Regions from separate parts of the Streptomyces kurssanovii genome, predicted to be linked through region 1. Evidence: riboswitches for the same ligand, from Rfam matches in the RefSeq annotation. Region 1 holds a riboswitch; each other region holds the start of a gene.
What was found. Region 1 has a riboswitch for cyclic di-AMP ahead of AB0K36_RS25020 (M23 family metallopeptidase). Riboswitches for the same ligand answer to the same signal wherever they lie in the genome.
Positions count from the first base shown of each region.

Region 1 (7,523 bases):
GCCGGTGAGGAAGCCGGAAGCGAGCGCGTAATAGGGGACGGCGGCGAGGCCGGCGCGGGCGGCGGTGTCCTGCAGTTCGCCCTCGTAGGTGTGGCGTGAGACCAGGTTGTAGTGGGGCTGCAGCGCCGCATACCGGGCGAGGCCCTCCCGCTCGGAGAAGGCCAGGGACGCCTGGAGCCGTTCGGTGCTGATGTTGGAGGCGCCGATCGCGCGGACCTTGCCGTCCTTCACCAGCTGGTCGAGGGCGGTGATGATCTCCTCGACGGGCACGGACGGGTCGTCGAAGTGTGTGTAGTACAGGTCGATGTGGTCGGTGCCCAGCCGGGTGAGCGACTCCTCCGCGGCCGCCTTGATGGTGGTGGCGGAGAGGCCCTTGTGACGGGGATGGGCGCCGACCTTGGTGGCGACGACGACTTCCGAGCGGTTGCCGCGGGCCGCGAGCCACTTGCCGATGAGGGTCTCCGACTCGCCGCCCTCGTTCCCGGGGGCCCACGAGGAATAACTGTCGGCGGTGTCGACGAAGTTGCCGCCTGCGGCCGTGTACGCGTCGAGGACCGCGAAGGTCCGCGCCTCGTCGGCCGTCCAGCCGAAGACGTTGCCGCCGAGAGCGAGCGGGAAGACGGTCAGGCCGGAGGAACCGAGGGTGCGCAGAGAGGTCATGCGGTGATCAACGGCCGGGCCCGTACCGGCTATTCCGGCAGCCCCGGCGTCGGGGGGTGTGCGCCAGGACTGCCGGAGACATGGATGTGCCCGGCACGGGAGGAACTGCGACCCGTACCGGGCAGGGATCAGATCGTGAGGCCCTTGTCGCGCAGCCACGCCATCGGGTCGATGCCGACGCCGCCGGCGGTGTGCACCTCGAGGTGCAGGTGCGGGCCGGTGACATTGCCGGTCGCGCCGACGCGCCCGATCGTCTCGCCGGTGGACACCTGCTGGCCCGCGCTCGCCGTCATCGAGGAGAGGTGGGCGTACAGGACCTCGGTGCCGTCCTCGAGTTCGAGGACGATGCGGTAGCCGTAGGAGCCGGACCAGCCCGCGGACTTGACCGTGCCGCCGTGCACCGCCTTGACCGGGGTCCCGGTCGGTGCGGCGAAGTCCAGGCCGGTGTGCTGTCCGGAGGACCACATCGCGCCGGACTCACCGTAGGTGGAGGTGATCGTGTAGGAGGAGGTGGGAAGGGAGAAGCTCCGGGCGAGCTCGGCGAGACGCGCGGCCTCCGCCGCCGCCCGCGCGGCCTCCTCCGCCTTGCGCTTCTCCTCGGCGGCCTTGGCCTCGGCCGCGCTCTGCTGCTTCTCGGCGGCGGCCGCCGCCTGTTCGGCGGCGAGCGCCTCCGCGGCCGCCTTCGCCTCGGCGTCGGCCTCTGCCTGCTGCTGCTCGGCCTGCTGGAGGATCCGGGCGCGCAGGGCCTCGCCGGAGCCGGCGGCCTGTGCCTGGCCGGCACCGGCGTCGGCGACCGTGGTCGCGGCGGTGAGCGGCGCCGCCTGCACGTCGCCGTCGGAGTCGTCCGAGTCGGAGATCAGGGATCCCACGCCGGGAAGTGACTTGGCGTCAGGAAGCTTGTCCGTGATGGAATCGGGAAGGGAGATGGAGACCGCCGGCTTGTCCTGCGCGGTGGCTATGCCACCCGCGCCGACCGCGGCGATGACGCCGACTCCGAGCACCGTGGAGCTGCGGGCGATTCCGCCGCGCTGCTTGATGACACGGTGCCGGCCGCGCACGGGGCGGACGGAGTCCTCTGTGGGGTTCCATTCCTCCCAGGTCCGCTCGGGGGCGTCGGCACTGAAACGTTCGGACGCGAAGCGGGCCTCGGGGGCAGGCATGTTGGACGCCACGAAGGCGTACTCCTTTCCTTCCTTCTCGCCTACCGGGTTAGCTGACGGGTTCGGAGCAGGAAGGTCTCCTACGGGCGCCCTCGACCGCGGACTGAGCGGCAAAGGGTGACCGATTCACCCCAATTAGTGGTTCCCCGGTTCCCTTGCGGGATTCGGCACGTGCGCACGGCGCCGCCTCTGCGACGGCTGGGACGACCGCACTGCGTTATCGAACGTTAATAGACGGCGGGGCCGGATTCCAAGCTGTTCCGGGTGATCATTAACGACTTCGGCCGGGACTTACCCGGACAGAATCGGCCGGAACCGGGCGAGTTGATCAAACACCGGAGGGCGTCACGATTCTGATCGGGCATCACATGCTCTGCGGACGGCTCCCCTTCGACTACGGAGCGTGCACACCGCCTCCATCGGGCGCGTGATGTCACGCGGACCTGTCGCGGCCGCCCGGCTCCGGCGGAACCACCGGCACCGTCCGGCGCCGTTCCGGCTGCCCCTCCGCCGGCCTGCCGACGGCCAGCAGTGCCATGTCGTCGCTCGAACCGCCGCCGGTGTACCGGCGTACGTCGTCGACCAGCGCGTCCAGCAGCTCCGCCGGCCCGGGGAAGAGACGTCCGGCGAGCCGTTCCACCGGGTCGTAGAAGACGCCGCGCGCGTCCCGCGCCTCCGTCACCCCGTCCGTGTAGAGGAGCAGCGTCGCCCCGTCGGGCAGCGGGTACTCGTCCGCCCGGTCGGGCCACGCCGCCAGGTCACCCATCCCCAGCGGCAGCGCCGCCTGCGCCGGCGCGAGGACGTCCAGAGCCCCGTCGGCGTGCAGCACCAGCGGCTCGGGATGCCCCCGGTTCACCAGCCGCACCAGGGCCCGGCCGCGCGGGATCTCACCCAGTACCGCGGTGGTGAACCCCTCCACGGCGTCCAGCCCTTCCCGCCTGGTGCCCTCCCGTTTGAGGGCTCGCTCCAGCCGCTGCGCCACGCCCTCCAGGGAGCGCTCCTGCTCCGCGGCCTCACGGAACGCGCCGATGAGCACGGCCACCGTCCCCACCGCCCCCAGCCCCTTGCCCCGCACATCGCCGACCAGGAGGCGCACGCCGTGAGGCGTGTCCTGCACCGCGAAGAGGTCGCCGCCGATGAACGCGCCCGCCTGCGCCGCCTCGTACCGGGCGGCGATGTGCAGACCGCCGATCCGGTCGGCCGGCGCGGGCAGCACCGCCCGCTGCGCGGTCTCCGCGATCACCCGGGCAGAGGCGAGCCGCTCACCGCTGCGCCGCACGAGAATGTTGATGAACAGCGCGAGAGCGACGACGGTGACCACCGTGGTCGTCTCGGTGAGCACCGTGATCTGAAAGAAGCTCCGGTTGACGGCATGGAGGATGCTCAGGGCCAGAACCGCGGCGATCCCGGTCAGCAGCGTCGCCAGCCATGACAGGACAGGCGCCGCGACGAGCGGGGCGGCGGCATAAAGAGGTACGGCGGTGAACCGGGGCGGGGTCAGTACGTCGAAGACCACCCCGCCGACGATCATCGCCATGGGCAACGCGCGGACGAACCACGGGGCTCTTCTGGCGCCGCCCTGATCTCGCCACTCCTGGCCCAAAGGTGGTCTCCTGCCGGGTCCTACCGGGTCCGCTGACGGCTGCGGACAGTACCGCGCCCCCCTCAGGCTGAAGGCCGACGCGCCGCGGGGCGACTTCCGGTCGCCCGACCGGGCGACGGTCGTGGCGCTGCGGAAAAGCCACCGGCCCGGTGGTCGATCTTCTCGATCGACCACCGGGCCGGTGTCATCAGTAGCGGGGACAGGATTTGAACCTGCGACCTCTGGGTTATGAGCCCAGCGAGCTACCGAGCTGCTCCACCCCGCGTCGGTGAACACAACCTTACGCCATGCAGAGCAAGATCCGTACCAATGACGAGGGGCGCCGGGCGAAGGCCGGAAAACCTCCGCCGCCGGCTACTCCTGACCGAGCCAGAGGTCGGGCCCGAACACCTCGTAGTGCACGGCCTCGGCGGGCACGCCACGGCGCAGCAGATCACCCCGTACGGCGCGCATGAACGGCAAGGGGCCGCACAGATACGCCGTGAGTCCCTCGGGAAGGTCCAGAGCGCCGATGTCGGCCTGCCCGGTCGCCGCACCGGCGTCGCCGCCGGTCTCGTACCAGAGGTGGAGGGATGCCGAAGGCAGGGCGTCGACGAGGCGGCGCAACTCCTCACGGTGGGCGTGGTCCGCCGCGCTGCGGTCGGCGTGCACCACGACGACCTGACGGGTGGAACCGGTGGCGGCGAGGTGGTCGAGCATGGCGAGCATCGGCGTGCTGCCGATGCCGGCGGACGCCAGCAGCAGCGGGCCCTCGTCCTCGGCCAGCACCAGATCGCCGAAGGGCACGGACACCGTCAGCAGATCCCCGGCGCGCGCGGTCTCGTGGAGCCACGAGGAGACCTCACCCTGCGGACCGGCCGCGCCCCGCACCCGCTTGACGGTGATGCGCCACTGCGGCCTGCCGGGGGCGGCGGAGAGGCTGTACTGACGTATCTGCCGGGCCCCGTCGGGGAGTTCGGCCTGGACACTGACGTACTGACCGGGCCTGAAGGCGCCTGCGGGAGATCCGTCGGCCGGCTGAATCAGGAACGAGACCACGTCGGGCGTCTGTTCGCGCCGCTCGACGATCTCCATGCTGCGCCACACCTCGCCGTCGGCGGTGCCGGCCTCCTGGTAGAGGCGTGACTCCGCGGCGATCAAGGCGTTTGCCATCAGCCAGTAGACCTCGTCCCAGGCGGCGGCGACCTCGGCGGTGACGGCGTCGCCCAGGACCTCCACGATCGCCGCGAACAGGTGCTGGTGCACGAGCTTGTACTGGCCGGAGGTGACGCCCAGGGAGGCGTGCTTGTTGGCGATCCGCGCCAGCATGGCGTCCGGCCGGTCGTCGGGCCGCTCGAGCAGCATGCCCGCGAAGGCGGCGATCGAGCCGGCCAGTGCCTGCTTCTGCTCCCCGTTGGCCTGGTTGCCCCGGTTGAAGAAGTCACGCAGCAGCTCGGGCCGGTCGTCGAACAGCTTGCGGTAGAAGAGCTCGGTGATGTCACCGATGGCGGCTCCGACGACGGGGAGGGTGGCCCGGACGACCGGGACGGACTGCTCGGAGAGCACGACTACTCCTTAAATTGGTATGCGATGGGCGTATTAAAAGCCGTCGTTCCGGAACCCCGGAGGGCACGGCTTCAGCTTGGTTTCATCCGGTGCGGCGACCCGAGAGCCCGACCAGGACCGGCCCGGCCGGCGAAGCCACCAGATCGGCCACCGTCAGCGGGTCCAGGGCGGCATGGAAGGCCTCCTGCGCGTCCCGCAGCGCCCGCCGCAGCCGGCAGGCACCGCGCAGGGGGCACGGCGCATCACCCTCGCAGGTGACCACTTCGCCCTCCCCCTCCAGCTCCCGCACCAGCCATCCGACGGAGGCCCGCCGACCGAGCGCGGTCAGCTCGAGCCCTCCGCCCCGCCCTCGCCGGGCGTCCAGGACGCCGAGGCGCTGCAGCCGGGCGATCGCCTTGGCCATGTGCGCGTATGGAACGTTCATCTCCTCCGCCACCTCGCGGGTGGTCAGAGGCCCGCCCTGCTCGGAGACCGCGAGGCGCATGACGGCGCGGAGCGCCAGATCGGTGAACTTGGTCAGTCGCACGAGGCGACGCTAACAAACACGCATCTGAGAGTCGTATTTGGGGTCCCGCTTTCCGCCGAGCCACCCCGGAATCCGCACCGCCCACCCGCCGCGGGGCTCCGACACCCGGCGCAGAAGCCGGGTGCCGGAGCGGAACACCCTCTGATGCTCGTCCTGATGCCCGTCCGCCTGACACAGAGCAGCGGCGGCGCGAACATGGGACACCCAAGGCGGCCTCCGAAAGGTACTTTCGTGACAAACGGGAACAGCGACGCCGACTACGAGGGCATCCGCCCCGACCGCAGGGACCAGGCTGAGGCCTTCGACGCCATCGGCGACAGCTACGACGACGCCTTCCCGCACAAGGAGGGCCAGGTCTCCGCCGGCGAATGGCTGGCCGGGGCGCTGTCCCCCGGGGCGCGGGTGCTGGACCTCGGCTGCGGCACCGGAGTGCCGACCGCGCGGCGGCTGACGGATGCCGGATTCGAGGTCGTGGGCGTCGACCTGTCCAAAGAGATGGTGAGACTCGCCCGGGCGAACGTGCCCGAAGGTACGTTCCACCAGCTCGACATCGCGGACCTCCGTCCGGGCGGCCCCGCGGATCTGGGCCGCTTCGACGCGGTCACGGCCTTCTTCTCCCTGCTCATGCTTCCCCGCCCCGAGATCCCCGAGGCCCTGCGGACCGTCCACCACCTGCTGGTCCCCGGCGGCCTGTTCGTGATCTCGATGGTGGAGGCGGACATGGACAACCGCGCGATCCCGTTCCTCGGAAAGAGCATCCGGGTGTCCGGCTATCTCCGCGAGGAGCTGCACAAGGTCGTCGAGCAGGACTTCGAGATCCTCAAGGAGTCCTCGTACACCTACGCCCCGGCGATCAGCGACGTGCCGCCCGAGGAGCAGGTCTTCCTCTGCTGCCGGCGACGCGACTGAGCGTTTCTCCGGACGTGCGCCGTCACTTCGGCGACCGACCGCCGGGGTCCTCGTTCGTGGTGTCCTGCCGCGGAACGGTGTACTCGTGCCCGCACTTGCCGCAGAGGTACCGCTTCGCCTCGTGCTCCACGTCTCCCGTCCTGGTGATGTCGTGCTGGATGCCGGTCGTGTGGTCGCAGTCGACTTCGAGTGCCATGGCTCCACCTCCCGATCCCAGTGTGCGCGGGTTCCAGGGGTGCCTGCCTCCGGGCCGTCCAGTGGGTACGGCTGGCTGCCGAAGCCGGTCGGAAACAAGATCAGCCCCAGGCCAGAACCTTCCTGACCTGGGGCTGAGCGGTAGGCCGTGTGGGACTCGAACCCACAACCAACGGATTAAAAGTCCGCTGCTCTGCCAATTGAGCTAACGGCCCTCGACACAACACCCCTGAGCATAACCAAAGAGATCCCCGGAACCGATCGGGTATCCGACACCGGCCCGGTCCCGCCGCGGCCCGGTCGTCCCGGGCCGCGGCGGAAGCACGTCAGTACAGGCCCTTGAACGCCTGCCATCCGCCCGTGCCGATCATCACCCGGGCCGCCAGTGTGCCGGTCCCCGTCGCGCTGTGCCGGTACAGCCGGCCGTCACCCGTACGCCCCACGAGCTCCGGCTTCCCGTCACCGCTGATGTCGCCCATGCCGACCACCGAGGTGTACCCGCCCCAGCCCGTCGCCAGCTTCACCCGCGGCGTCACGGCACCCGTCGCCGTGCCGTAGTACCGCCAGAGCGCACCCGCCGCGTCGATGCCCAGCAGGTCGCCGCGGCCGTCACCGTTCAGGTCACCGACACCGGCGATCTTCGTGTACGTCTTCCAGTTCGTGCCGATCTTCACCCGGCTCTTGAGCCGGTGATCCGCCGTCCCCGCGTAGAAGTACATGTCGCCGGTCGACGCCTGACGCGCCACCAGGTCCTGGTACCCGTCGCCGGTCACGTCACCCGGGGACGTCAGTACGTCGTACTGCCCCCACCCGGTGCCGATCAGCGTGTACGGAGACGACGCCGACACGATCTTGCCGCAGCCCGGCCGGTACGCACGCAGTTGATCGCCGACCCGCACCAGCACGTCGTTGCAGCGGTCCCCGT
Region 1 covers NZ_JBFAQK010000042.1:46,064-53,586, reverse strand. The annotation lists gene AB0K36_RS25025 (aldo/keto reductase) at 1-660, opposite strand, end outside; gene AB0K36_RS25020 (M23 family metallopeptidase) at 789-1,832, opposite strand; cyclic di-AMP (ydaO/yuaA leader) riboswitch at 1,844-2,000, opposite strand; gene AB0K36_RS25015 (PP2C family protein-serine/threonine phosphatase) at 2,254-3,357, opposite strand; tRNA gene AB0K36_RS25010 (tRNA-Met) at 3,615-3,688, opposite strand; gene AB0K36_RS25005 (globin domain-containing protein) at 3,778-4,968, opposite strand; gene AB0K36_RS25000 (RrF2 family transcriptional regulator) at 5,051-5,494, opposite strand; gene AB0K36_RS24995 (class I SAM-dependent methyltransferase) at 5,726-6,403, shown strand; gene AB0K36_RS24990 (hypothetical protein) at 6,426-6,599, opposite strand; tRNA gene AB0K36_RS24985 (tRNA-Lys) at 6,741-6,813, opposite strand; gene AB0K36_RS24980 (FG-GAP-like repeat-containing protein) at 6,925-7,523, opposite strand, start outside.

Region 2 (7,523 bases), on a different contig from region 1:
ATCCGCTGTGGGAGACCGCCCTCAGCCTGCATCTGCTCCAGAACCGGCAGGCCGCGCTCGCCTTCGACCCCTGGCGGCGCGAGGCCCGTGCCGCGCTGGGCCGCGCCGGACTCGTCCCGGCGACCAGAGCGCTGATGGGGCTGTGCCCGCCCACCGGATACTTCCCCGACTTCCTGACACCCGGGTGCGGCGACACGGACCTCGACACCGTCCTCGACCGGGTGCTCGCCACGCCCAGGCGACGGCTGGCGGCAGAGCTCCTGCGGCTGTACGCCGACACCGGCCGCGCCGTCCCGCCCGGCGTGCGGCCCCTCGCCGAGGGCAGGCCAGAGGCGCTGCGGCGGCTCGCCCGGTCACTGCGCGGCTACTACACCGTGGCCGTCGAGCCGTACCTGTCCGTCATCCGTACGCAGGCCGCCGCCGACCGCGCCGCGCGGGCCGACGCCGCGCTGCTCCGCGGTGCCGAGGGGCTGCTCGCCGGGTACGACGAGCTTCCTGGATGGCGGTGCGAGAGCGGGAAGCTCCGGGCCCCGTACCCCGTGGACCGGGAACTGCGCCTCCAAGGCCGGTCGTTGACGCTCGTGCCGTCGTTCTTCTGCGTGCGCGCCCCGCTGGCCCTCGTCGACGAGGAACTGCCGCCGGTGCTGGTGCACCCGCTGTCCCCCGAGCCGCAGTGGCTCGCCCGGTCGCGGCGTGCCGACCCCGTGTCGTCGGTCGCCCAGCTGATCGGCGCGTCCCGTGCCCGGCTGCTGCGGCAACTGGACCGTCCGATGACCACCACGGGCATCGCCGCGGCGCTGGGGCTCGCCGCCTCGACCGCGAGCCGCCATGTCTCCGTCCTCCGTGACGCGGGCCTGCTGTCGTCCCGCCGCCAAGGGGTCCGGGTGCTGCACCGCAGGACCCGGCTGGGCGACGACCTGCTGGCGGGCCCACCACGCTGAGGCGACGGGCCCGCGGGCCGGCCCGGGCGGCGGAGCCGGCCGTCACCCGGCGCGGGCGCCGGGTGACGGCCCGCACCGCTGGTCGGTGCGGCCGGGGAGTGGGACATTGAAGGGGAAGCCGTGCCCGCCCGACGAGACCCGGGGAGGGCCCATGGGGCGTGATGTCCCGGCGCTCGTCTTCACCCGAGACGACCGCCGCCGGTACCGGGAAAAGATGCAGAGCTGCCTCGACACGTTCGCGCAGATGCTGCGCGAGGCGCGCTTCGAGTCCGAACGCCCTCAGGTGGGTCTCGAGATCGAGCTCAACCTGGTGGACGAGGCCGGTGAGCCGGCGATGCGCAACACCGACGTCCTCGAGGCGATCGCCGACCCGGCCTGGTCGAGCGAGCTGGGCCGGTTCAACCTGGAGATCAACATTCCCCCGCGGACGCTGACGGCGGGCGGCCCCGACTCCTGGGAGCGGGAGATCCGCGACGCGCTCAACCACGCCGAGGACCGGGCTTCGGAGGTCGGTGCCCACCTGGCCATGGTCGGCATCCTGCCGACGCTGCGGCAGCGGGACGTGGGGGAGGCGGCACTGTCGGAGAATCCGCGCTACCGGCTGCTGAACGAGCAGGTCTTCGCGGCACGGGGCGAGGACCTGCGGATCGCGGTCGACGGCGTCGACAGGCTGCGCACCTACGCGGACACCATCACACCGGAGGCCGCCTGCACGAGTACGCAGTTCCATCTTCAGGTCTCGCCCGGAGAGTTCGCCGCCTACTGGAACGCCGCGCAGGTGGTCGCCGGGGTGCAGGTCGCGCTGGCGGCGAACTCGCCGTTCCTCTTCGGCAAGGAGCTGTGGCGGGAGACCCGTATCCCGCTGTTCGAGCAGGCCACCGACACCCGCCCGGAGGAGATCAAGGTGCAGGGGGTCCGGCCGCGGGTGTGGTTCGGCGAGCGGTGGATCAACAGCGTCTTCGACCTCTTCGAGGAGAACGTGCGCTACTTCCCCGCGCTGCTGCCCCTGTGCGACGAGGAGGACCCGCGCGCGACGCTCGAGGGCGGCGACGTCCCCGAACTGCCCGAGCTCACCCTGCACAACGGCACCATCTACCGCTGGAACCGTCCGATCTACGCCGTCGCCCACGGCAAACCGCATCTGCGCGTCGAGAACCGGGTCCTGCCGGCCGGTCCCACCGTCGCCGACATCCTCGCCAACGGAGCGTTCTACTACGGGCTGACCCGCGCGCTCGTCGACGAGGAACGGCCCGTGTGGTCACGCATGTCGTTCCAGGCGGCGGAGGACAATCTGCACGCGGCGGCCCGGCACGGCATCGACGCCCGCCTGTACTGGCCGGGGATGGGCGAGGTCCCCGCGGCGGAGCTGGTGCTGAGGCGGCTGCTCCCGATGGCCCACCGGGGGCTGGAGCTCTCCGGCATGGACTCGGCGTGGCGGGAACCGCTGCTCGGCATCATCGAGCAGCGCTGTGTCACCGGCCGTAACGGCGCGGTGTGGCAGGCGGAGATGTACCACCACATCGACTCCACCTCGCGGGTCGACCACCATGAGGCGCTGCGGCTGATGACGCGGCAGTACATCGACTACATGCATCTGAACGCGCCGGCGCACACCTGGCCCGTGGAATGAAGGACGGCGCTCTCTGGAGTGCTGGTCTGTGAAGCGCCGGTTGTGGACGCCGGTCCCTGGAACGTCAGTCATCGGATGAGTCCGCTGCACCACTCTTCTCCCGCCGGGCTCACCCCGCTACCATCGTCCGCATTGGGAGCGCTCCCACCTCCGTATACCACTCGTACCGCCGCCCTCGGCGGTCCTGCTCGGAGAGGACGTTTCCGTGCGCAGAAGCGCCAGACCACTCGCCGCCTTACTGGCGGCGTTCGCCCTGACCGCCGGGCTGTTCACCGCAGGCAGCCCGGCCGCGGCACGCTCGGGCGAAGCCGCCCCCGCCGCCGAACCATCCGATGTGTCGACGGCCGCGGACACCTACACCTGGAAGAACGTGCGCATCGACGGCGGCGGCTTCGTGCCGGGCATCGTCTTCAACCGCTCCGAGAAGGACCTCGCGTACGCCCGCACCGACATCGGCGGCGCCTACCGCTGGAACGAGGCGGGCAAGGAGTGGACCCCCCTGCTCGACTGGGTCGACTGGGACCGATGGGGCTGGACCGGGGTCGTGAGCCTCGCCTCCGACACGGTGGACCCGGACAAGGTGTACGCCGCGGTGGGCACGTACACCAACAGCTGGGACCCCACCAACGGCGCCGTCCTGCGTTCCTCCGACCGGGGCGCCAGCTGGCAGGCCACCACCCTGCCCTTCAAGCTCGGCGGCAACATGCCCGGTCGCGGCATGGGCGAGCGGCTCGCGGTGGACCCCAACAAGAACTCCGTGCTCTATCTCGGGGCCCCCAGCGGCCACGGGCTCTGGCGGTCCACCGACTCGGGGGGTGACCTGGTCGAAGGTGACCGCCTTCCCGAACCCCGGCAACTACGCCCAGGATCCGACCGACACCAGCGGCTACGCGAACGACAACCAGGGCGTCGTATGGGTGACCTTCGACGAGCGCTCCGGCAGGGCGGGCAGTGCCACACAGGACATCTACGTCGGGGTCGCCGACAAGGAGAACACCGTCTACCGCTCGACGGACGGCGGTGCCACCTGGTCACGGATCGCCGGACAGCCCACGGGCTATCTGGCCCACAAGGGCGTCCTCGACTCCGCGACCGGCCATCTCCATCTGACCCTCAGCGACACCGGCGGCCCGTACGACGGGGCCAAGGGCCGTATCGCGCGCTACGACACGGCGACCGGCGAGTGGAAGGACACCAGCCCGACCGCCGAGGCCGACACCTACTCCGGCTTCAGCGGGCTGAGCGTGGACCGGCAGCGGCCCGGCACCCTGATGGCCACGGCCTACAGCTCCTGGTGGCCCGACACGCAGATCTTCCGTTCCACGGACAGCGGTGAGACCTGGACCAGGGCGTGGGACTACACCAGTTACCCCGACCGCTCCTTCCGCTACACGCAGGACGTCTCGTCCGTGCCCTGGCTCTCCTGGGGCGCGAACCCGTCCCCTCCCGAGGTCACGCCCAAGCTGGGCTGGATGACGGAGGCGCTGGAGATCGACCCGTTCGACTCGGACCGGATGATGTACGGCACGGGAGCCACCGTCTACGGCACCGAGAATCTGCGGACCTGGGACTCCGGCGGCCGGATCACCATCACGCCCATGGTGAAGGGGCTCGAGGAGACGGCCGTCAACGACCTGGTGAGCCCGCCGTCGGGTGCGCCGCTGCTGAGCGCCCTCGGTGACATCGGCGGCTTCCGGCACACCGACCTCGACGCCGTGCCGCCTCTGATGTTCACCTCGCCGAACCTCTCGTCGACCACGAGCCTGGACTTCGCGGAGGCGGCGCCGGCCACGGTCGTACGGGTCGGCAACGCCGACGCCGCCCCGCACATCGGCTTCTCCACGGACAACGGGGCCAACTGGTTCCAGGCCTCCCAGCCTTCGGGCGTGACGGGCGGAGGCACGGTCGCCGCCGCCGCGGACGGCAGCGGCTTCGTCTGGAGCCCGGACGGCACCGGAGTGCACCACACCACCGGGTACGGCAACTCGTGGAAGCCGTCCACGGGGATCCCCGCCGGCGCGACGGTCGAGTCGGACCGCCGGAACCCGAAGAAGTTCTACGGGTACAAGGCCGGCACCTTCTACGTGTCGCAGGACGGCGGCGCCACGTTCACCGCCAGGGCGTCGAGCGGTCTGCCGCAGGAGGGCAACGTCCGCTTCAAGGCCGTGCCCGGCCTGGAGGGCGACGTATGGCTCGCGGGCGGCACGGCCTCGGGGACCTACGGGCTGTGGCACTCGACCGACTCGGGCGCGACCTTCCGGAGGGTCGAGGGGGTCGAGCAGGCGGACGCCGTGGGCTTCGGCAAGGCGGCTCCCGGCGCCTCGTACCAGACGGTCTTCGTCAGCGCGAAGATCGGCGGGGTGCGCGGCATCTTCCGGTCCACGAACGGCGGCGCCGACTGGACGCGGATCAACGACGACGCGCACCAGTGGGGCTGGACCGGCGCCTCGATCACCGGCGACCCGCGGGTCTACGGGCGGGTGTACGTGTCGACCAACGGGCGCGGCATCCAGTACGGCGAGTCGTCGGACGGTGGCGGTACCGATCCCGGGCCCGACCCCGACCCGGACCCGCCCGGGGGCGCGGGATGCTCGGTCACCTACAAGATCACCAACCAGTGGTCCGGCGGCTTCCAGGCCGATGTGACGCTGACCAACACGGGCAGCGCCGCCCTGGACGGCTGGCAGCTGCGCTGGAGCTTCCCCGACGGGCAGAAGGTCGGTCAGATGTGGAACGCCGCCCCTCGGCAGAGCGGCGCCGAGGTGACGGCCGAGAACGTCTCCTGGAACGGCAAGGTGGCCGCCGGCGCGTCGGTGTCGTTCGGATTCACCGGCAGCTGGTCGGGCCGCAACACCGCACCGGCGGCGTTCGCCTCGGGTGGTGAGACCTGCACCACAGGGAGCTGAGGAGATGAGGTCCGGTTCCTGGCCGGCGGGCGTGCCGGCCAGGAACCCGTGACCGATCGGCCTCGCCGGAGGGCGCGTTCGACGCCTGATGTCCAATATGGCTTGTTTTACCGTCTTACTCGTTAAGTCCAATTGAGTCTTGTTGTTGCGAGTTGGCGTTCTTGCGACGCTATGGCGGTCCGGACGGTTGCACGGAGAGCCCGTGATGTCGGTCACCCGGCCGACGGCCGGGGCGAAGATCCCGGAAGCGGTACTTCCCTTTCCCGCGAAGGGCTTTGAGTTCCTTGACGCGGAACTGACAAATTGAAAATCCGCCCATGGAGGCCCCATTCGGATTGTGGTGTGGAATTCGGCACTTGTTTCGCGGGGACGCTCTCGCTTACGGTCACCGTCAATCCGGGTGGACCGCCGAATCCTGCCGCCGTCCGGAAACCGCAACCGCACTCACTTCACGTACGGCAGGAGCGGGGGAACCAGGTAAGTCGCCGAACCGGAATCCGGAACGGCTCGGGGTTAAGCCGCATTCACCTGCGGCCGGGCATCTCCAGCCCGAACCCGACAGCTCACCTCGCAGGCGACGGAGAGGAATTCGCCATGCCCGCAAAGGGTAAGCACCGTCGTCCCAAGTCCCGTTCACTGACCCGCGGACTCGTCGCAGCCGGCACGGGCGGCGCCGCGCTCGCCCTGCCGCTCATCGGCGGCACCGCTGCTCAGGCGGCACCCGTGGCGGCCCCCGTCGCGGCGGAGCGGGCTGTGGCCCCCGCCACGACCGTCGCCGCGGCCGCGCAGGCCGTCGCGCAGAAGGCCGGCACCGTCACGTATTCCGTGGTCGCCGGTGACTCGCTTTACAAGATCGCCGAAGAGCATTCCCTGAACGGCGGCTGGAAGCAGCTCTACAAGGACAACCGGAAGGCCGTCGGAGCGGACCCGGCGCTGATTCACCCCGGGCTCGAGCTGACGATCGGCGCCAAGGCCAAGGCCAAGGCCGAGGCCGAGCCGAAGGCGAAGCCGCAGGCCAAGGCGAAGGCCGCCCCGAAGGCCGCGGAAGAGGCGGAGACCTCCGAGCGCGCCGCCGACACCGCCCGCGCGGACCGTTCCGAGCGCAAGAGCGCCCCGGCGGCGAAGGCCGCCGCTGCCCCCGCGAAGCCGGCCTACGCGAACAACCTCGACGGCTGGATCCGCGAGTCGCTGGACATCATGGGCCGGCACGGCATCCCGGGAAGCTACGAAGGCATCCACCGCAACATCATGCGTGAGTCCTCCGGCAACCCGCTGGCCATCAACAACTGGGACATCAACGCCATCAACGGCACGCCCTCCAAGGGTCTGCTCCAGGTCATCCAGCCCACCTTCGACGCCTACCACGTCGAGGGCACGTCCTTCGACCTGTACGACCCGGTCGCCAACATCACCGCCGCGTGCAACTACGCCGCCGACCGGTACGGCTCGATCGACAACGTGAACGGCCCCTACTGACGGGACCCGAGCGGCGGCTGATCGGCCGCCTCCACCTGACGGGCCGGTGCCCGGGACGCCCTACGGCGTCCCGGGCACCGGCCTGTGGCGTGCCCGGAACTGCGCGCGTGCGCCGCATGGGACGACGTGCCCGCCCGCACGGGTCCGCCCGCACGGGCCGCCCCCTACGTGCCCGCCCCGCACGTGCCCGTCGGCTCGTGCCGCCCCGTGCGTGCCGTCCGCGCGTGCGGCACAGGACGGCGAACCCGTCCGCGCGTGCCGCATCGGCGTTCGCACTGGCCGGCTCGTCGTCCAGCCGCCTACCTGGCGTCCGCCGGTGAGGTGAGAGCGCCGCGCGGCACGGGGCGCCCGCGTGCCACCGGGAGGCCGGCGCGGGCGGCACCGGCGGGGAGCGTCCGGCCTCGGCCCGGAACCGCGGCACCGGCGGGGTGCGACCGGCCTCGGCCCGGAACCGTGGCACCGGCGGGTGCGGCCGGCCTCGGTCGGGCAGCGACCGGGCCCGCCCCGGAACCGTGGCACCGGCGGGGTGCGGCCGGCCTCGGTCGGGCAGCGACCGGGCCCGCCCCGGAA
Region 2 covers NZ_JBFAQK010000056.1:18,073-25,595, forward strand. The annotation lists gene AB0K36_RS28095 (helix-turn-helix domain-containing protein) at 1-941, shown strand, start outside; gene AB0K36_RS28100 (glutamate-cysteine ligase family protein) at 1,093-2,571, shown strand; partial or broken gene AB0K36_RS28105 (cellulose binding domain-containing protein) at 2,777-5,477, shown strand; cyclic di-AMP (ydaO/yuaA leader) riboswitch at 5,909-6,069, shown strand; gene AB0K36_RS28110 (LysM peptidoglycan-binding domain-containing protein) at 6,072-6,953, shown strand.
Region 2: linked by a shared signal. The riboswitch ahead of AB0K36_RS28110 (LysM peptidoglycan-binding domain-containing protein) and the one ahead of AB0K36_RS25020 (M23 family metallopeptidase) in region 1 are both predicted to bind cyclic di-AMP.

Region 3 (7,523 bases), on a different contig from region 1:
CCACGTAGGCCAGGCGCCGCTCCTCCTCCAGCTCCTTCGTCTGCCCGAGGGCCCGCATGTGCGGGAAGACGCCGTCCTCCATGCCGGTGAGGAACACGACCGGGAATTCGAGGCCCTTCGCGGTGTGCAGGGTCATCAGCGTGATGACGCCGGTGCCCTCTTCGTCCTCGTCGGGGATCTGGTCGGAGTCGGCGACGAGCGCCACCTGCTCGAGGAATTCGGCGAGTGTGCCGGTGCCCTCCTCCTCACCGCGGGCCTGCTCGAACTCGAGCGCCACGGCGGCCAGTTCCTGGAGGTTCTCGATGCGCGTCTCGTCCTGGGGGTCCGTGGACGCCTGGAGTTCGGCCAGGTAGCCGGTCCGCTCCAGCACGGCCTCGAGCACGACGGCCGGACCCGCGCCCGAGTCGACGATCGTGCGCAGCTCCTCCATCAGCACGTTGAACCGCTTGACCGCGTTGGCCGAGCGGGCCGCCATGCCGTACGCCTCGTCGACGCGGCGCAGCGCCTGCGGGAAGGTGATCTTCTCGCGCAGCGCGAGGGCGTCGATCATCGCCTCCGCGCGGTCGCCGATGCCGCGCTTGGGCACGTTCAGGATGCGGCGCAGCGGGACGTTGTCCTCGGGGTTGGCGAGTACCCGCAGGTAGGCCAGCACATCGCGGACCTCCTTGCGCTCGTAGAAGCGCACACCGCCGACGACCTTGTAGGGCAGGCCGACGCGGATGAAGATCTCCTCGAAGACACGCGACTGGGCGTTCGTGCGGTAGAAGACGGCGACGTCACCGGCCTTCGCCTCGCCCGCGTCCGTGAGCCGGTCGATCTCGTCGGCGACGAACTGGGCCTCGTCGTGCTCGGTGTCCGCGACATAGCCGGTGATCTGGGCGCCGGCGCCGGCGTTCGTCCACAGGTTCTTGGGGCGGCGGGACTCGTTGCGCTCGATGACGGCGTTGGCGGCGGAGAGGATCGTCTGGGTGGAGCGGTAGTTCTGCTCCAGCAGGATCGTCGTCGCGTCCGGGTAGTCCTCCTCGAACTGGAGGATGTTGCGGATGGTCGCACCGCGGAAGGCGTAGATCGACTGGTCGGCGTCACCGACGACGCACAGCTCCGCCGGCTCCAGGTCCTCGTACCCCTTGCCCACCAGCTCGCGCACGAGTGTGTACTGAGCGTGGTTGGTGTCCTGGTACTCGTCGACGAGGACGTGCCGGAAGCGGCGGCGGTAGTGCTCGGCGACGTCCGGGAAGGCCTGGAGCAGATGGACCGTCGTCATGATGATGTCGTCGAAGTCCAGGGCGTTGGCCTCGCGCAGCCGCGCCTGGTACATCCGGTACGCCTCGGCGAGCGTCTTCTCGAAACCGTCCTGAGCCTGGTCGGCGAAGGTCTCCTCGTCGATCAGCTCGTTCTTCAGGTTCGAGATCTTGGCGCTGAAGGACTTCGGCGGGAACTTCTTCGGGTCGAGGTCCAGATCGCGGCAGACGAGCGACATCAGGCGCTTCGAGTCCGCAGCGTCGTAGATCGAGAACGACGAGGTGAAGCCCAGCTTCTTGGACTCGCGGCGCAGGATGCGCACGCACGCGCTGTGGAAGGTCATGACCCACATCGCGTTGGCGCGTGGCCCCACCAGCTGCTCGACGCGTTCCTTCATCTCGCCGGCGGCCTTGTTGGTGAAGGTGATCGCCAGTATCTGGCCGGGGTGGACCCGGCGCGTGCCCAGCAGGTGGGCGATCCGGTGGGTGAGCACCCGGGTCTTGCCGGAGCCGGCGCCGGCCACGATGAGCAGCGGTGACCCTGTGTGCACGACGGCGGCGCGCTGCTGCTCGTTCAGCCCGTCGAGCAGGGCGGCGGGGTCCACGACGGGGCGCGGGGCGCCGTCGCGGTAGTACCCGTCGCGGGCCGGAGGCACGTCGAAGGCGCCCTGGAAGAGGTCGTCCGGAAGCTGCTCCGGAGCCGGGTCCTCGGGCGGCGGCGGGGGCCCGTCCGCGTCGGGCCGGAGGTCCGCCAGGAAGCTGTCGTCAAAGAGGCTGCTCATCGCTTAACGAGTCTAGGCGGCCGGACCGACAACCGTGGCCGCACCGGGACACCGGCGCACGCAACGGTATGTGACAGGGCGGATCCGCCGGGCGACCGACGGCCGGACCGGCGGCCCGCCGCCGAAAAAGGTCACGAAAATGTATCGGACATATCGAACATCAACCTTCACAGCAGACGCACGAGTTGGCTAGCGTGCTCGACCAGGCGGCCCGCACCCCTCCCGGCGAACCACGCCGAACGGGCGGCCTGCGCCGAATCCGGGCTTCTCCCGAGGGAGTTCGGAACCGGGGACCCACCAAGCACCACCGGGGTGAATCGGACCGTGCCCCCGCTCGGTCCGTAGGGCGTCTTCCGTTCGCCCGAACCCGACAGCTAACCCGGTAGGCGGTCCACGGAAGAAGGAGATGCCGGCCTTGGCGTCGCATCGCAAGCCCCGCAGCCGTACCGCAAAACCGTCCACCGCCGTCGGATTCACCACGGCCGCCCTCGCCGGTGTGACGCTGCTCTCCACACAGAGCGCCACCGCCGCGCCGTCCGACCCGAAGCCCAGCATCGAAGAGGTGCAGAAGAAGGTCGACGACCTCTACCGGCAGGCGGGCAGCGCGACGCAGGAGTTCAACAAGGCCAAGGAAGCCACGGCGGAGAAGCGCCAGGAGGTCGACCAGCTGCTCGACGAGGCCGCCAAGCGCACCGAGAAGCTGAACGAGTCCCGCCGCGCCCTCGGCAACTACGCGGCCGCGCAGTACCGCACCGGTTCCGTCACCCCCACCGCCGCGCTGATGTTCGCGGACAGCCCCCAGGCGTACTTCGACCAGACCCAGTTGATGGACCGGATGACGGACCAGCAGCGCAGGGCCGTCAGCGAGTACGAGACCGAGCGGGCCGCGGCCGCGAAGCAGCGCGCGGAGGCCACCAAGCGCCTCGAGTCCCTCACGGACTCCCAGGAGGCCCTGCGCACCAGCAAGCAGACGGTGCAGACCAAGCTCGCGGAGGCACGCGCCCTGCTCTCGGAGCTGACGGCCGAGGAGAAGGCGCGCCTCGCCGCGATCGAGCGGGAGAAGGAAGAGGAGGCGCGCCGCAAGGCCGAGGCCAAGGCGAAGGCGGAGGCAGCGGCCCGGGCGGAGGCCGAGCGGCAGCAGCAGGAGCGCGAGACCGCCCCCGACACGGGCACCACCGACCCGGGCACCGACACCGGCACCGGCACGGACGACGGCACCTACGCGGCCAAGGCGGACAAGGTCCTCGCGTTCGCCCGTGCCCAGATCGGCAAGCCGTACGTCTGGGGCGCGACGGGCCCGAGCTCGTACGACTGCTCCGGCCTCACCGCGGCCGCGTGGAAGGCGGCGGGGGTGGACCTGCCGCGCACCACCTGGGACCAGGTGAAGGTCGGCACCCGTGTCGAGACGGCCGACCTGCTCCCCGGTGACCTGGTCTTCTTCTACGACGACATCAGCCACGTCGGCATCTACATCGGCGACGGCAAGATGATCCACGCGCCCAAGCCGGGCACGAACGTCCGCGAGGAGTCCATCTACTACATGCCGATCTACGGCAGCGTCCGCCCCGCCTGAAGCCCCGCGGGAGCGACGCGAGGTGCCCCGGTGCACCGGTGCCCGGGCGGCCGAGCCGCCCGGGCACCGTCATGTCCGCGCGCGGGTCAGGTCCAGAGCGTGGCGATGAAGATGTTGGCCACGGTCAGGCCGCCCACCGCGCCGAAGAGCGCCTTGTCGACCTTCTCCTCGTCCCGCTTGACGTACACGAGGCCGAGGATCACGACCAGGACCGCCAGCTTGACGCCGATCTTGAGGTTGTCGACGGTCTGGTCGTCCGCCTGATTCAGACCCACCAGGGCCACACCCGTGACCAGCATGGTCAGCGCGCCGTGCAGCATCGCGGGGTTGAAGCGGGCGGTGCCCTCGCCCATCGCCTTCATCTGGGTCAGGAACCCGCCCAGCAACGAGGCGATACCGATGATGTGCAGTGCGACGAAGACATTGATGAGTACGTCCATGGCCCGGAGCCTAGCCCGGCCCATACCACCGTCCGCCGGGCAGGTGGCCCTGTCCGCCGCATCGGTCGGGGGACCGACGCGATGCGCGTCCGCGACGACGGCCGGCCGTTCATCAACGGTTGCCGGACGCCCATTTTCGGAGATTTACGGTCGTTGTGTCCCGCCCACCCCGGCGCGGTCCTAGCGTCCTGCCCCAGGTGGCCGACTCCCCGCGAGCCGTCGTACAGCCGGACGGCACTCGGCCGCCACCGCCGGAAGGTCCTGCGGCGGACCGCTTCCCCCCTGTGCGGCCCGCCGCCGGACGCGGTGCGGCGGCAGGGACGACGGAAGGACGTGGAAGCCCTCGTGGCAGCACACCGGGAACACCGAAAGCCCCGTGAGCGCCGGCTCGACGGACCGGCCGCCCGTACCGCGCTCTCCCTCGCCCTGGCAGGCGCGGCGGCCACGACCGCGTTCGACGGCACGGGACACGCGGAACCGGGCCTCACCCCGGCGCAGATCCAGGCCAGGGTCGACAGGCTGTACCAGGAGGCTGAGGTCGCCACCGAGAAGCACAACGGCGCCAGGGAACGGGCGGAGAGCGCCCGCAGATCACTGGACTCGCTGCGCGACGAGGCGGCGCGCCGGACCGAACGCCTCAACACGTCCCGCAACGCCCTCGGTTCCCTCGCCACCGCCCAGTACCGTGACGGCGGCATGGACCCCGGTCTGCGCCTCGCCCTGACCTCCGACCCGGAGGAGTACCTCCGGCGCGCCGCCCTCGCGGAACGGGCCGGGGCGCTGCAGGCCGCCGCGGTCTCCGACGTGCGGCGTCAGTTGAGGGATCTCGCACAGCTCAAGGCCCAGGCCGGTGACCGTGTCGCCGAACTCGAGGCGCGCCGCGAGGAACTGGCCGGCCACAAGGCCGCCGTGCGGAGCAAACTCGCCGCCGCGGAACGCCTGCTGGCCCGGCTGACCGCCGAGCAGCGGGCCCGGTACAACGGCGGCACGGCATCGGACGGACCGGCGCGGGCGGACCGCGCCGGCACCCCGCGCGGCACCCTGAAGGCCCCGAACAGCCGCGCGGCGCAGGCCGTCGCCTACGCGTACGGAGCGATCGGCAAGCCCTACGTGTGGGGCGCGACGGGCCCCGGGTCCTACGACTGCTCCGGGCTGACGCAGGCCGCCTGGCGTTCCGCCGGGGTCTCGCTGCCGCGCACCACATACACCCAGATCAACGCCGGCGCGCGGGTGCCCCGTTCCCAACTCGCGCCGGGTGACCTGGTCTTCTTCTACTCCGGCGTCTCGCACGTCGGCCTCTACATCGGCGGCGGGCAGATGATCCACGCCCCGCGTCCCGGTGCCCCGGTGCGGGTCGCGCCGATCGACCAGATGCCGTTCGCCGGAGCGACCCGACCCGCGTGACCCGGCCGGGCACGGCCCGGCATCGGTCCGCTTGCCCGTTCCCGGGCCGGTGCGACGACCCCGGGGCCCGTTCCAGCCCTGACCAGCAGCAGCCGTCGGTGTTCTCCGCGTTGCTGACCGCGAAGGCCTTCGACGCAGGCTGCCGGACCGTGTGGCTGGAGCCCGGCGCCCCGGACGTCGAACGGGTCTGCGCCGCCGTCGGCCACGTCCGGGCCGGCGACAAGACCGACATGTCCCTGACCTGACGCAGCGACCGGCGCGTCACACCAGGCGGCGTGCCGTCGCCCATCGGGTGAGCTCGTGCCGGTTGGACAGCTGAAGCTTGCGCAGCACCGCGGACACGTGCGACTCGACCGTCTTCACCGAGATGAAGAGCTGCTTGGCGATCTCCTTGTACGCGTATCCGCGCGCGATGAGCCGCAGCACCTCCCGCTCCCGCTGCGTCAGCCGGTCCAGGTCCTCGTCGACCGGCGGCGCGTCGGTCGAGGCGAAGGCGTCCAGCACGAAACCGGCCAGCCGCGGCGAGAACACCGCGTCGCCGTCCTGCACCCGGAAGATGGAGTCGACCAGGTCGGTGCCGGTGATCGTCTTGGTGACGTAGCCACGGGCGCCGCCGCGGATGACGCCGATCACGTCCTCCGCCGCGTCGGACACCGACAGCGCCAGGAACCGCACCGGGTTCTCCGCCGCCGCCATCAGCGAGGCGCAGCGGCGCAGCACCTCGACCCCGCCGCCGCCGGGCAGGTGCACGTCGAGGAGGACGACCTCGGGGCGGGTCGCCGTGATCACGGTGACCGCCTGGTCGACGTCGGCGGCCTCCCCGACGACCTCGACGCCCGTGCTCTCGGTCTGTCCGATCTCGGCCTGCACCCCCGTGCGGAACATCCGGTGGTCGTCGACGAGTACGACCCGCACCCGACGCTCTGTGGTCTCTCCGGCCGCCTCGGTCATCCGTCCGCCCTCTCCATCTCGAGCTCCACTTCCGTGCCCCCTCCGGGCACGGAGCGCAGTCGTGCCGTCCCGCCGTTGCGCTGCATACGCCCGATGATCGACTCCCTGACGCCCATCCGGTCCTCCGGTACGGCGTCCAGGTCGAATCCCGGCCCCCGGTCCCGTACGGACACGAAGACCGTACGGCCCTCGACCTCCGCGTACACCTGCACCGCCCCTCCCGCGCCACCGTACTTGGCGGCGTTGACCATCGCTTCGCGGGCGGCCTGCATCTGTGCGCCCAGTTTGTCGTCGAGCGGGCAGTCGCCGACGACGACGACCTCGAGCGGGACCCCGTGCTTGTCCTCGACCTCGGCGGCCGCCCTCTTGACCGCCTCCGCGAGGGTGTCGGGCTCCTCGTCCTCGTCCTTGCCGGTGCCCTCCGGCTTGTAGAGCCAGTTTCGCAGTTCGCGCTCCTGGGCGCGGGCGAGCCGGCGCACCTCACCGGCGTCGTCGGCGTTCCGCTGGATCAGGGTCAGGGTGTGCAGGACGGAGTCGTGGACGTGGGCGGCCACCTCCGCCCGCTCCTGGGCCCGGATACGCATGGTCCGCTCCTCGGACAGGTCCTGCGTCATCCGCACCAGCCACGGTCCCGCGAGCAGGGCGACACCGGCGATGACGGCGACCGCGGCGGTCAGCACATTGCCCAGCTGGGCGGCCGAGCCGCGGACGACCATGAACACGGTCAGGCCCATGCCGACGAGGGCGACGCCGGCCAGCGCCCTGGCAAGCTGGAGCAGCCGCCGCCGGCGGCCCACGTCGGTCCAGCGGGCGCGGCGGGCGTTGTCCGCCTGTCGCCAGACCAGGACCACACCCGCGCCGATGAGCAGCGTCGGCCAGACGTAGCGGTTGCTGCCGCGCATGTCGACGTTGCCGACGAAGACCGCGGCCCCGAAAAGCAGGGCGACCATCGCGAACAACTGGCCCTTGTCCGGCTTGCGCAGCCGGCGGCGCCCGTCAGGCGTCGTCTCGAACACCGAGCGCGGTTCCGCCGCCCTGCCGCCGACCCCGAGGGGGACGACGATCCAGAACACCGCGTAGAGCACCGCGCCCAGGCCGTCGGCGAGGAACAGCCCGAGGAAGACCAGGCGCA
Region 3 covers NZ_JBFAQK010000001.1:266,135-273,657, reverse strand. The annotation lists gene pcrA (DNA helicase PcrA) at 1-2,023, opposite strand, end outside; cyclic di-AMP (ydaO/yuaA leader) riboswitch at 2,265-2,427, shown strand; gene AB0K36_RS01325 (C40 family peptidase) at 2,430-3,596, shown strand; gene AB0K36_RS01320 (hypothetical protein) at 3,683-4,036, opposite strand; gene AB0K36_RS01315 (C40 family peptidase) at 4,382-5,440, shown strand; gene AB0K36_RS01310 (hypothetical protein) at 5,539-5,685, shown strand; gene AB0K36_RS01305 (LuxR C-terminal-related transcriptional regulator) at 5,702-6,391, opposite strand; gene AB0K36_RS01300 (PspC domain-containing protein) at 6,388-7,523, opposite strand, start outside.
Region 3: linked by a shared signal. The riboswitch ahead of AB0K36_RS01325 (C40 family peptidase) and the one ahead of AB0K36_RS25020 (M23 family metallopeptidase) in region 1 are both predicted to bind cyclic di-AMP.

Region 4 (7,523 bases), on a different contig from region 1:
CTGGCCCGGGGAGCCGTACCCGCAGAAGCTCTGGACCGAGCACGTCGAAGGCTTCTACGGCCTGCTGGACCGGCTGCGGGCGGCGCATCCCACGGTCGCCTTCGAGTCCTGCTCCGGTGGGGGCGGCAGGATCGATCTGGGGGTCCTCGCCCGCACCGACCAGGTGTGGACATCGGACAACACGGACCCGCTGGACCGGCTGGCCGTCCAGCACGGCTTCAGCCAGCTGCACCCGGCCCGGGTCATGGCGGCCTGGGTCACCGACAGCCCCAACGTCCAGCTCAACGGTCGCCGCAGCAGTCTGCGCTTCCGGTTCGTGAGCGCCATGGCCGGGGTGCTGGGCGTCGGGGGAGACCTCGCGGCATGGAGCGAGGCGGAGCTGGCAGAGGCACGCGACTGGGTCCGGCTCTACAAGGAGATCAGGCCGCTGGTCCAGCACGGCGAGCTGTACCGGCTGCGGGCCCCCGAGGGGGGTCTCAGCGCCGTGCAGTACGTACGGGGCGAGGAGACGGTGGTGCTCGCGCTGCTCCAGGCCCAGCGCTACGGCGAGCGGCCGCCGGCGCTCCGGCTGCGCGGCATCGAGGCGACGGCGGCCTACGTGTGCGTGGACACCGGAACGGTCCACCAGGGCGGGGTGCTGCTTCACCATGGAATTCACACCGGGCTGAAGGGCGATTTCGACGCCAAGGTGATCCGGCTACGGCGAATGTGATCACCGGCCTCAATTCGCCTTACCGGTAAGGGACCGGCGGGAATTGCGAAACGGGCCCGGCGGCCGACGGTGACGGAAACGGCGGCCGCGTGGAAGGCGAGGGGGAAGGAGACGGGAAGGAGCCCCTGGCCGGGCAGCTGGAAGTGACCGGTCTCACGGCTCTCGTCACCAGGCGGCGAAGTGGGGCAAGGGTGGCGGGATTTGATGGGCAAGTGCGGGACTAGATGTCTAAATGCTGCTTCTGTCCGAAATGGCGGGTTGCGCATAACGTGCCCCGTAACAAGGGGAGATGGGTTCCGGCTCGTGAGCAGCGTCATATCCGTGACGTTCCGTGGCCGGGGTGCTGAGGTGAATTCCGTTGCCGGCAAGGTGATTGGCCCTCTCTTGTCGACGGAGGGTGACCGGGAATCCGCAGGGGGCGGGGCTGCGGTCATTGATCGTGGAAAATCGCGGCTTGTCCCACGCTGCCCGACTCGCCTACGGTCACGCTCAATCCGGACGGACCGCCTAATCCTGCCGCCGCCCGGAATTCGAACCTATCCACGCGTGGCAGGAGCGGGGGACCCAGGTAGTACGCCGTATCCGGATAATCCGGACGGCTTGGGGTGAAGTCGCACCAAGTGCGCGACCGGGCATCTCCAGCCCGAACCCGACAGCTCACCTCGTAGGCGCCGGAGAGGAATGCGCCATGCCCGCGAAGGGTAAGCACCGCCGTCCCAAGACCAACCCGATCACCCGCGGCTTCGTCGTCGCCGGTACGGGTGGCGCCGCCATCGCGCTCCCGCTGTTCGGCGCCACCACGGCCAACGCCGCCCCGGCGGCGGCCCCGGCCGTGACGGAGAAGACCGCCGCTGCTCCGGCCTCCGCGCCTGCGGCCGCCCCGGCCGCCAAGAAGGCCCCGAAGGCGTACACGGTCGTCGCCGGGGACTACCTGTCGAAGATCGCCGAGGAGCAGGACGTCCGCGGAGGCTGGAAGCAGCTCTTCAACGACAACCGCCGTGTCATCGGTGCCGACCCGTCGCTGATCCACCCGGGTCTGGAGCTGACGATCGGCGCGAAGAACAAGGCGAAGAACGACCCGGAGCCCCGTTCCGAGTCGCAGACCCGCCCGTCGCGCGACGACTCGCGGTCCGCCGCGCCGGAGGCCGAGGCTCCGCAGGCGAAGGCTCCCGCCAAGGAGGCCGCGCCCGCTTCGTCCGGTTCCGGCTTCAGCGCCCCCGTGGACGCGGGCGTCACCACCCAGTACCGGGCCTCCGGTGCCATGTGGTCCAGCGGTTACCACACCGGTGTCGACTTCGCCGCCGCCTCCGGCAGCTCCGTCAAGGCCATCGGCGCGGGTACCGTCGTCTCCGCCGGCTGGGGTGGTGCGTACGGCAACGAGGTCGTCATCCAGCACACGGACGGCACCTACTCCCAGTACGCCCACCTCTCCTCGCTCGCCGTCTCCAGCGGCCAGTCGGTGACCGGTGGTCAGCAGATCGGGCTGTCCGGTTCGACCGGCAACTCCTCCGGTCCGCACCTGCACTTCGAGGTCCGCACCGGCCCCTCCTACGGTTCGGACATCGACCCGCTGGCCTACCTGCGCGAGCACGGCGTCTCCCTCTGAGCCGTCCCGCCGCACGCCGTTCGCCGGCAAGTCCCCGTTCCGCTTCAGGTGGAGCGGGGGCTTCCGCGTATTCCGGTGTGGCCGAAACGTGACGGGTGGTAAAGATCACGGCGCGTCAACCCCTCCTTACGGTCGCGTAGGTCACATCCATGCAGGAAAGATGTGCTCCCGTGGCAGACGATTCGAGAACAGAGAACAGTGGCGCATTCGGGTCGTACGCGGCGATCGGTGACAGCTTCACCGAGGGCGTGGGGGACCCGGGCCCCGACGGGAGATTCGTCGGATGGGCGGACCGGTTCGCCGTCCTGCTCGCCGACCGGATGCCGGAGCACTCCTTCCGGTACGCCAACCTCGCCGTGCGCGGCCGCCTCCTCGACCAGATCGTCGAGGAGCAGGTGCCGAGGGCACGCGAGCTCGCGCCGGACCTGGTGACCTTCTGCGCCGGCGGCAACGACATCATCCGGCCCGGCTCCGACCCCGACGACGTCGCGGAACGCTTCGAACGCGCGGTGGCCGACCTCGCCGGTTCCGTCGGCACCGTCATGGTGACCACCGGTTTCGACACCCGGGACGTGCCGGTCCTGCGGCATCTGCGCGGCAAGATCGCCACGTACACCGCCCACGTACGGGCCATCGCCGACCGGTACGACTGCCCCGTGCTGGACCTGTGGTCGCTCAAGTCCGTCCAGGACCGGCGTGCTTGGGACGCCGACCGGCTCCACCTGTCACCCGAGGGGCACACCAGGGTCGCGCTGCGCGCCGCACAGGTCCTCGGGATCGAGGTGCCCGCCGATCCCGATCAGCCGTGGCCGCCGCTGCCCCCGCGAGGGACGTTCGAGGTGCGCCGGGACGACATCCAGTGGGCACGCGAGTATCTGGTGCCCTGGATCGGGCGACGGCTCCGCGGCGAGAGCTCCGGTGATCATGTGGAGGCCAAGCGCCCCGACCTGCTGCCGCTCTGAGGTCCACGGCGACCCCGTACGGGTCGAACCGGCCGACTACTCCATGCTCCGCGCGGAGCGGCCCGGCGGCGCACCGATGTGGGTGCGGGGCGACGACATGGGCCCCGACCGGTCACCTGAACGGCCGGACCGGTCCTGGCCGAGGAGGGGCGGACGGGGACGCCGGGGGAGTCGGCGACGGGATCCGTTCGAGGACTCCGCCGGCGAAGACGTCGTACAGCGGCAGCGTCTCCAGGTGGACGTACCCGATGTGGCAGTCGCACACGGCGAGGGGGCAGGCCCGGGGGCGCAGTGCGCGGCGGTACGAGCCGTCGTAGAGATTGCCGAGCTCCGCGCGGACGAAGTGGCAGCGGCGCACGGTCCCCTCGCCGTCCACCGAGACGACGCTCTCGCCCGTGCGGCACGGCAGGCCCGCGGAACGGTGCGGGTGGCGGCTGTAGGGGAAGAGCGGATCCAGCTCCGTCCAGGCCTGTGCCTCCGCGTCGGAGAGCTCGTGTCCCTCGGGCGCGTTCACCCACAGATAGACATGGCCGGGCAGGTCGGCGCGGAGCCTGCGCGCCTCCTCGAGATGGCCGGGGAAGCCGACGATGCCCACGCTGAAACGGATCTCCCGCCGTATCAGATCCCGACATTTGCTGATGAACCGGTCATAAGGCGTCTGGCCGGGATGGTACGTGCACCACAGGGCGAGGGTCTCCGGAGACGCCTCCGCCAGCCAGTCGGTCCGGCAGCTCAGATTCGTCTGGATCGCGACCCGGCGGATGTGCGGCACGTGCGACAACTCCGTCAGCGTCCGCCGGTACCAGGAGCGGACCAGGCCCTCTCCCCACGGCGTGAACAGGACCGACAGCCGGTCTCCGGTCTGCGCGGCGGCCCACCCCGCGAAGCGCTCCAGCGCGGCACGGTCCGCGCGCAGCTGCTCCCGGCTGTCGCGGCGCTTCGCGAACGGACAGTAGGGGCAGTCGTAGTCGCAGGACGACAACGGGCCCCGGTACAGCACGGTCAGATCCATGGACCCGCTCACTTCAGCTCGTACGAGGCCATGGCCGCCCGGACCGCGGGCGAGAACAGCTCGGGGCCCAGGGCGTCCGAATGAGCGAGCCCTTCCGGCGACAGCCTCAGCCGCCCGGGCGCGGCGGCCGTGTCGAGCCAGCCGCGGGCGGCGAACCGCTCCAGCTCCGCGGAGAAATGGCCGGCGGGAACCACGCCGAACCGCTCGCGGTAGCCGGCCACGTCCATCCCCTCGGCCTGGAGCAGCGACTGGAGCAGGTGCCGGCGGCGTGCCTCGTCCTCGTCGACCCGCCGGCCCACCTCCGCCCGGGAGAAGTCCTCCGTCGTCGTGAAGTCGTCGATGATGCGGCGTATCTGGCCCATGTCGACGGCGTAGTCGAAGGAGTAGTGGAGGGCCGAGGTGTAGGAGCGGGCGCCACAGCCCAGACCGATCATGCCGTCCGTCTGGCAGGCGTGGTCGTCGGAGGCCGAGGGGGGCGCGCCCCTGCGGCGGAACATCCGCATGGACACCTGCTCGTACCCGCGGGCGAGGAGATGGTCGCGGCCCGCGCGGTACAGACGCAGCCGCTGCTCGTCCCAGGCGGCGTCGCCCGCCGCGCCCAGCCGGCCCAGACCGGTCAGCGGGCGCACGTAGAGCGGGTAGAGATACAGCTCCTCCGGCTCCCAGCCGAGGGCGGCGTCGAGCGACGAGAGCCACGTTCGTTCGGTCTGACCGTCGATGCCGTAGATGAGGTCGATGTTGAGGACGGGGATCCCCGCCTCCCGTATCCGTCCGAGGGCGGCCTCCACATCGGCACGGCGCTGCGGTCGCACCGCGGCCCTCGCCTCCGCGTCGACGAAACTCTGCACGCCGATGCTGACCCTGGTCGTGCCGCGTTCGGCGAGCACGGCCAGCCGGTCCGCGGTCGCCGTGGCGGGCGACGTCTCCACCGACAACGGCACCGCGGTCAGGTCGGCGCCCATCCGCTTCTCCGCGATGTCGCAGAGCCGCTCCAGTTCCGCGGCCGTCAGGAACGTCGGCGTGCCGCCGCCGAACGCGGCCGCCGCGAACCGCACCGGGGTGCCGTCCCCGAGGGCCTCGCGCACGGCGACCGCCTGGCGGTCGAGTGCGTCGAGGTAGCGCCCGGTCAGCTCGTCAGGGGCGCCGATCCTGGTGAACAGGTTGCAGAAACCGCACCGGACCTCGCAGAACGGAATGTGCAGATACAGCGAGAGAGCGTCCTTGGGCTCCCGTGCCCACAGTGCGCGCAGCGCCGGCCGGTCCTCGAGGGGCCGGTAGGCCGTCTTGTGCGGATAGGCGTAGACGTAGCTCTGGTACGGGCGCGGAGAGCCGGGGCCGGAGAGGGCTGTCGCCGGGGCTGTCACGGGGCGCGACGCGGGGGTGCTCATGCGGAGGCCTCAAGGAAGAAGTGGGCGTAGGGGACGGTCCAGACGGCCTCGTGGCCGAGGCGGTGGCCGGTGAAACCACCGTCGCCGTACGCCGTGCCGTGGTCGGAGCAGACGATCGCGAAACACCTGCGGCGGCTGCTCGCGGCGGCGAACAGCCGCCCGATGTGACGGTCGACGTACTCGAGCGCCGCGGCGTGCGTCTCCCGGGAGTCACCGTCGTCCCGGGTCGCTCCCGGCAGGTGGAACCAGTTGGGCTGGTGCAGGGAGGGCACGTTGACGAACAGGAACAGCCTGCGCTCGCGCGGCAGGGAGGCCACGACCTGCTCCGCCCGTTCCACCTGCGCCTCGAAGGACGTCGGTGAGGCGACGGAGAACGAGGGCTCCCAGTGGCTCTCCTGGAACATCCCCGGCAGCACGGACCCGAGCGGGCCCTGCTTGTTGAAGAATCCGACTCCGCCGACGCATACGGTGCGGTAGCCGGCCCCGGCCAGGGCGGAGACGAGGTCGGGGGTGTCGAAGACGAACGTGCGTCCCGCGGTGGTCTCACTGCCGGCGAAACGGGCGGCGAACAGCCTCGGATGGGGCCCCTGTTCGGCCGGCGTGGGCAGGAACCCGGCGAACATCGCCTGGTGGGAGGCGTACGTGAAGCTGCCGGGCGCGTGCCGCTTCTCCCAGACGCCGCCCGGGAGATGACGGGCCAGGTTCGGGAGCCGGCCGGCGGCAGCCAGTTCGGCGGCGACGTCGAAACGCAGGGTGTCGAGCGTGACGAGCAGCAGGTCGTCCCGCCCCACGACCTCGTTCATGTCGGGGGTTCCGGACGGGGCTGCGGCGTCCCGGCCGCGTCCGGCGGTGATGTCAGGGTGTTGCACTTCGGTGGTTCCTCGTCCCGCGTAGTACGGCGGCGACCTGCGCCGCATAAGTGTCCTGGCCTTCCGCGCCGCTGCCGGGGAGTCCGGTGAGCCCCGGGAGCAGATCCCCGAAGGCGTTGACCTCCCCGACGGCGAAACGCCGCCATCCCGTCGCCGGCAGCAGATCGACGCCGACGCGGGAGACGCCGGGGAAGCAGGCGGCGGCCCGTTCACAGACCGCCAGGACCTTGGCCCAACTGCCGCCCGCCGCCTCCGTCGCGGCACGGGCCCCGGCGAGATCACCGCGCAGGCCGCCCAGATGGAGATTCGTCATGGGGGAGCGGCTGGTCCGCACCACCGCATGGGTGGCGCGGCCGGCCACCACCACGACCCGCAGATCGGCGACCCGGCCGTGCTGCGAGGCCTTCGGCAACCAGCGCTCGATGTGCAGGCCGTCCGGTGCGAGCGCGTCGACCAGCGAGGCGACCTCGCGTTCGGAGCCGTAACGTCGCACCCGCAGGGAGTTGAACAGGCGTCCCTCCGCGTCCCGTTCGACCGACGTGGTGGCCTGCACGCGTCCCCCGCCCGCCGTCTCGAGGGCCATCACCCCGGACGCGGACGAGCCGTGCGCCGGTTTGACGAACACCCGCCGCATGCCGGTCGCCGCCATCAGCGAGCGCACGTCGTCCCAGCCGCGCACGGGGGGCGCGGCGGCTCCCGAGGTCGGTGACCGGGGCACCGCTACGCCCGCCGTGAGCAGCTCCCCATGGCACAGCCGCTTGTCGAACAGCACGGCGAGCTCCGCCGGATCGTCGAGCAGCCGTGCCCCGCCCGCCTCGGCCCGGACCGCGATGTCCCGTACGGCGGCGGTGAACCGCTCGTACCACAGCTTCGAACCCTCCACACGGGTCGGGTCGTCGACGCCGCGCAGCGCCCGCTCCACCTCGGCGTCCTCGCCAGGGGAGTCGATCCGCACCAGCTCGCCCGGACGGAAC
Region 4 covers NZ_JBFAQK010000009.1:161,418-168,940, forward strand. The annotation lists gene AB0K36_RS10360 (alpha-galactosidase) at 1-712, shown strand, start outside; cyclic di-AMP (ydaO/yuaA leader) riboswitch at 1,223-1,398, shown strand; gene AB0K36_RS10365 (M23 family metallopeptidase) at 1,401-2,318, shown strand; gene AB0K36_RS10370 (SGNH/GDSL hydrolase family protein) at 2,489-3,280, shown strand; gene AB0K36_RS10375 (STM4011 family radical SAM protein) at 3,393-4,292, opposite strand; gene AB0K36_RS10380 (STM4012 family radical SAM protein) at 4,301-5,680, opposite strand; gene AB0K36_RS10385 (STM4013/SEN3800 family hydrolase) at 5,677-6,483, opposite strand; gene AB0K36_RS10390 (STM4014 family protein) at 6,536-7,523, opposite strand, start outside.
Region 4: linked by a shared signal. The riboswitch ahead of AB0K36_RS10365 (M23 family metallopeptidase) and the one ahead of AB0K36_RS25020 (M23 family metallopeptidase) in region 1 are both predicted to bind cyclic di-AMP.